2 regions of the Lysinibacillus sp. NPDC056959 genome follow, and region 1 is predicted to be linked to the other one. Evidence: riboswitches for the same ligand, from Rfam matches in the RefSeq annotation. Region 1 holds a riboswitch; the other holds the start of a gene.
The links. Region 1 has a riboswitch for S-adenosylmethionine ahead of metK (methionine adenosyltransferase). Riboswitches for the same ligand answer to the same signal wherever they lie in the genome.

Region 2: linked by a shared signal. The riboswitch ahead of ACFTQ7_RS10715 (cyclase family protein) and the one ahead of metK (methionine adenosyltransferase) in region 1 are both predicted to bind S-adenosylmethionine.

What each region holds. Positions count from the first base shown of each region.
Region 1 is NZ_JBHURE010000020.1:62,181-65,397, forward strand. Features, by position in the region: gene ACFTQ7_RS18905 (gamma carbonic anhydrase) at 1-32, shown strand, start outside; gene metK (methionine adenosyltransferase) at 464-1,660, opposite strand; SAM riboswitch class I at 1,960-2,077, opposite strand; gene pckA (phosphoenolpyruvate carboxykinase (ATP)) at 2,874-3,217, shown strand, end outside.
Region 2 is NZ_JBHURE010000007.1:60,249-63,465, forward strand. Features, by position in the region: gene ACFTQ7_RS10710 (Cof-type HAD-IIB family hydrolase) at 207-980, shown strand; gene ACFTQ7_RS10715 (cyclase family protein) at 1,104-1,841, opposite strand; SAM riboswitch class I at 1,941-2,045, opposite strand; gene ACFTQ7_RS10720 (YuzC family spore coat inner layer protein) at 2,196-2,603, opposite strand; gene ACFTQ7_RS10725 (SMI1/KNR4 family protein) at 2,759-3,217, shown strand, end outside.

The DNA of each region.
Region 1 (3,217 bases):
ACTATAAATCTCTTCAACCAAAGAATAAATAGTTATTTCAACTAAATCAAAGCAGCTCCACGTTGCTTAGACAACCGATCCCCACGTGATTATATATGGCGCTTATTTTTTTGATCAATTATGCCTCGGCATAATTGCGTCCGGAATCGGCTTTGTGCTTAGGCCTGCGTGAGGGCCGACACGATGTCGGTCATTTCGGTAATGCCACAGGACATGGCCCTTTTACCGATGTAGGTCAGTTAGTCGTTATCGCATGAATGCGATGGTTTTAGGCTAACATCCCCTAAGCACTCCTTTCTGATTCCGTGACATCCACCGGGGGCTTTAACTTCTTTCAGCGGGTGTTTAGACACCCGCTGAAAGAAGTTAAAAACAACGAAAGGGGCAATAGCATGTTAAGCCCCTTTCTGTAATAGTATCTTAAAATATTTGTCCAACCACTTTATTACTTTAGCTGAATAGTTTATAAACCTGCTTTTTCTTTTAATGCGTCTGCTTTGTCCGTTTGTTCCCAAGGTACATTTAAGTCTGTACGACCGAAGTGACCATATGCTGCAGTTTGCTTATAAATTGGGCGACGAAGGTTAAGCATTTTAATAATCCCTGCTGGGCGTAGGTCAAATAGCTCGCGTACCCATTTTACAATTTCACTTTCCGTAACTTTTCCTGTCCCGAATGTATCAACAGCAATAGATACAGGTTGAGCAACACCAATCGCATAAGCTAGTTGTACTTCAGCTCGATCTGCTAAACCAGCTGCTACGATATTTTTTGCCACATAGCGGGCTGCATATGCCGCTGAACGGTCTACCTTAGTTGCATCCTTACCAGAGAAAGCACCACCACCATGACGGGCATAGCCACCGTATGTATCAACGATGATTTTACGTCCAGTTAGGCCAGCATCTCCTTTTGGACCACCAATTACGAATCGGCCAGTTGGGTTGATGAAATATTTAGTCTCGGCATCTAATAATTCACTCGGAACAACTGGAGCAATAACGAATTCTTTTAAGTCTGCTTGAATTTGCTCAAGTGTAGCTTCTTCGTCATGCTGTGTAGAAATGACAATCGTATCAACTCGCACTGGTACATTGTTTTCATCATACTCAATTGTTACTTGTGTTTTTCCGTCTGGACGTAAATAACCTAGTTCACCAGATTTACGTACTTCCGTTAAACGACGAGCCAATTTATGCGCTAAACTAATTGGTAACGGCATAAGCTCTGGTGTTTCGTTACATGCATAACCGAACATTAAGCCTTGGTCACCTGCGCCAATTGCTTCAATGTCAGCGTCTGTCATAGAGCCTTCACGTGCCTCTAATGCTTGGTCAACACCTTGAGCAATATCAGGTGATTGTTCACCAATAGCAACAAGTACTGCTAGATTTTCAGCATCAAAGCCATATTTCCCACGTGTATAACCGATTTCTGCTACAGTATCACGAACGATACCTTTAATGTCTACATAAGTAGACGTAGTAATTTCTCCTGCTACTAATACTAAACCAGTAGTTACTGTTGTTTCACACGCTACACGTGCGTTTGGATCTTCTGCTAAAATAGCATCTAAAATGGCATCCGAGATTTGATCACAAATTTTGTCTGGATGTCCTTCTGTTACACTTTCTGATGTAAACAGTCGACGTTTTGTCATTTGGTTTTCCTCCAATTACTTTTACAAATAATATTTGCGAATTAATACGGTACTCATTACCCATGTCAAGCCCGCTCCTATAGATTGAACTCTAAAGCAGTTGTTGCTGTCGCTACGTTTACACTACGTTTCCGCACAAAAAACAACTACTGCTTTTAACACGAGGTTTTCGAAAGATCCGTCATTATAATAAGGAAAGGACTATATACTTACCTTTACATTCGTTTTTAACAATAAAAAAATCCTTTTCTCACGCTTACTTAACATGAGGAAAGGAATAATGACTTCGTAACCTTTCACTCTTATCGTTCAAGGGGTTTCCCTTGCATCAGGTTGGCACCAGCGCATGTCGTGAAATAGTTCATGCAGGTTGCCGGGTTTCACAGGGCCTGACCCTCCACCAGCTCGGGATAAGAGTATCCGTTCAATATCTCATAATACGGAAAAGGTCGAACGTTGTCAAATATTTTTAACTTCTTTCAGCGAGTGCCCAAACACCCGCTAAAATAGGGAAACTCAGTGTAAGAACGCCACGTCCTGTAGCATTACCGAAAGCGAAAATCATGTCGGCTCTCGTGCTGTCGCAAAGACAAAAACACATTGCTGTCACTACGTTAACACTGCGCTTTCGCAAAATAACGTCTCCAGGCATAAGCACAAAACCGATTCCGGACGCTTTGTTTATCTATAGCGAAAGCAAAGCGTTAGCTACAGTTATACCATTATTATGAAACTCATTTGTATTATCCTGTAAATTCAAACAAAATAATCCCTACTCTCCACCTCACATCATGTGTTAACATATGTGTAACCCTTTACAGCACATTTTGTAGTGAAAGCAAAGCGTCAGCTACGGAACATGTGGTGGATGAAAATGATTGTAGCCCCTTTTCAATTGAAGACAAGCTCCAACTAATAAAAACAAGCTGAAAACTTCACATCCTGTGCGAACCTCATATAAGCCAAAAGCTTCTAGAACACAATTTTGCTGTGTCGAAAGTGATTGACTGATCACTTATAATAGATAGGGTAAAAAGCATTATCAAAACGAATCAATTTACTTTTTGTCGTTTTCTTGAAAAGTAATAAAATCTGAAAAATAATTTCTGAATTAGTATAGATTATTTAAGCAATTGTGTTATACTATTTTTGAAATTAAGAAAATCTCCCTCAGACTCAAGGGAATACTATAAAAAAGGATGGTATTTAATCGATGAATTCAGTAGAAATTGCAAACGAACTGAAGGAATTATTAAGCGGCAGTAACATTAATGTTCAACTTTCAGTACCACAATTAGCTGAAAAAGCTACTTCTCGTGGTGAAGCTATGTTAACAGTAGATGGCGCAGTTCGTGCAGAAACTGGCAAATACACTGGTCGTTCACCTAAAGATAAATATACGGTAGAAGAAGAGAGCACAAAAGATAAAATTGACTGGGGAAAAGTTAACCGACCAATTTCTTCTGAAGTGTTCGATAACTTATATGTAAAAGTAGTAAAATATTTAAAAGAACAGGACGAATTATTCGTATTCAAAGGCTTTGCTGGTGCTGACAA
Region 2 (3,217 bases), on a different contig from region 1:
TATGTAATATTACCTATAATTAATTTCGGTATAAAGATGTTTCTTAATGTAAAATTAAAATTGTATTAGTTGGAAAAATATAGAGTTGGATGTTGGCCAATAAGAGGAGTCATACAACGCTTGCCTGTAGTGAAAATTAGCCATTTAATTATAGATTTATCATCAATGCACCTGGTGAAAATATACAAAATGAAAAGGAGAGAACAATGGATTATAAAATTGTATTTTTTGACGTAGATGGAACGCTTGTTAATTATGAAGATGGTCGTATGCAAGAAAGTACAAGGAACGCTATTCAACAATTAAAGGATAAAGGAATTCATATTGTAGCTGCTACAGGAAGACCTTTATCAATGTGCCAGGATTTAAGAAATGTAGGAATAGAGACGTTTATTACAGCTAATGGTGCATATGTTAAGCACCAAGATCAAGTCATACATAAAATACCGGTCGCCAAAGAAGTGGTCCAAGTAGTGAAGGCTTTTGCTGATGAAAATAAACAAAGTCTATCGTTTTTCACAGAAACATTATCAATGAATAACGTCCAAGAAAAAAAGACATTAAAAGCTATGAAAGAAACATTATCTTTGCGGGAGTTTCCCGTTATCAATGAAGATATTGTAACGCAAGAAGTGTATTTAATGTGTTTATATGTTGATGAGGATATTGAGAAAAAGTATACCTCTACATTTCCTCATTTATTATTTAAAAGGTGGCATCCTTACATTACAAATATTTTGCAACAGGATATTTCTAAGTCTATTGCTGTTCAAGCTGTACTAGAATATTTCGACTTGAGTACAGAAGAAGCACTTGCTTTTGGGGATGGAGATAATGATATCGACATGCTAGAGAAGGTCGGCTTTGGTATTGCAATGGGTAATGGTAGTGAAGCATTAAAAAATGTCGCTAATTTTGTAACAAAGAAATCAACAGAAGATGGTATTGATTATGCTCTTCGTGAGCTAAAAATCATTTAATGGAAAAAATCGTATTAAGTTCATAGCTCTCATGTTGATCGTGTTTCTAAAAAGGAAAAAAATCTAAATAAATGATTAAGAAAGGTCTGGTTCAATATGTATTGAATCAGACCTGTTGCTATATTAAGGCAATATAGCAAATGAGCGGACAGGGAATCCAGATGCTTTTTCAGGCTTTGCCACAATATTGAATATAACGGCGCCTTTTGGAGGTAGCTTATCCAAATTTGTCATAAGCTCAATTTGATAAGTATCTTGCTCAAGCACAAAATATTCGCCATCTAACTTACCGTTTTTACGAAAATCTGTTGCTGAATCCGTATCAAAAGTTTCGTGGCCAATCGCACTTACTTTTCGTTTGTTGAATAAAAATTGCAACGCTTCTAATCCCCAGCCAGGAATATGATTATTGCCATCAGCATCTTTGTTGCTGAAAGCCTCTTTATCTGGCCAACGTTTACTCCAATCGGTGCGTAGCGCAACGAAGGTACCTTCTTCAATTTCTCCATATTCAGCTTCAAAGTTAATAATATCTTGAACGCTTAACGTGTAGTCGTTGTTAATTTCAGCTTCCTTCGATTTATCAATAACGATGAGTGGGAGTACTAGTTCTTTTAGCTCCAATTCCTCTAAATAGCGTGTTTCTCTCACGAAATGGATTGGTGGGTCGATATGTGTTCCGTATTGCCCAGGGAAAGTGAATTGTTGTGCAAAGAAGCCATCATCATGCGAAAATAATGTTTCAAATTTTGCATCATCAAACATAAAGAAATGAGGAGAGTTTGGACCGAATGTATGTGTTAAATCAACCCATTCTTTTGATTTTAATAGTTGTATTGCTTGTAAAAGTTCGTTTGTCATTATAGTTCCCTGCTTTCTGTTAATTATTTTGAATGCAACAATAAAAAAGAGCCCTCCTTGTAGAAGAGGACTCTTGTGCAGAAGCAAATGCAGTAAGTCTTCTCATCTTCAAGGCTAAATTTTGCCATTTGGAATTAGCACCATACCTATAGGCTGGTTGCTGAGACTTCATAGGGCCAATCCCTCCGTCTCTCTTGATAAGAAAATAAAATATAAGAATTTTCGGAAATAAAATTTATGAATACTTTAGCATATTTATATATAGTTTACAAGTTCAGTAGGGATACGTGGTTATAATTCATAAAGAAGATGCTAAAGGCAAAAAAAAGAGGCCCTCTTCAAAGGACCAACTTTTCACCAACCCAAAATTAGTGTTAGCTTACAACAGCCGCTATCAGTAAATAGTATACGAAATCCATCTGGTGTATAGGTAGTATCGAATTTTACCGTAATGCCTGTTGACGCAATTAACTTTTCAACTTCTGTTTTATTTGATTGTTGTGCTGCGTTCATAAGATCATGTGCAAATTGCTCTGATTCATCAATTTTATCCGTAAGTAATTGTGCTTGCTGCATAATAACTTTGATTCGTTTCGCAGAAGTCTTTAATTTTACTGTATTGATGGATGGAAATGGACCTCTATTCGTTGGGTCAGGCATTGCTAGATGTTTAGAAGGTAGTTGAGTAGTTGGTTGATTTGCCATTACCCATGCCGGATAATAATTAGGATAGACAAAATACGGATAAGGATTGTAATACACTAAATTCCTCCTATCCTATAGTTGATACATTATCTTATGTACAACAGAGACTTTAGGTGTTAATGGCCGTGCTTTGAAAAGCTTGAGCGAAAAGGACCTCAGTTCAACGGCTTAAATCCCGATCAATTTATTCTTCTTCAAAAGGAGTTATTAAAATGGATATTCGTGCATACATAAAAAATGGTTTTGAAATTTACTATGAACGTTATAATCAGGTGTCTGAAGATGGATTTTGTAGATGGATGTGCCCGGATGTACCTGAAGAAATGAAGGTAGTTGATATCGATGCAGAGTGGTCTGTGTGGAGAATGATTCCTTCCACCGTAACGGAGGGAGATATTCAAACGTTAGAAAAAGAGTTCGGACTTAATTTTCCCGAATGGTATAAAGCTTTTATTTCAACGTATCATCATTATTTTGGTGTAATACCTGACCAAAGTATTGAGGATCCTTTAAATAATGTAAGAGATATGTTTAATCCATCATTATGCAGTTTAGGATATCTTCCATTTTCGTGGGATACAGAGTATGGAAAAATAATTTGTATTGATTTAAATAATAATGCTGATGAAGAAAGTTGTGCCATATATGAAATTGAACATGAAATTTTATTT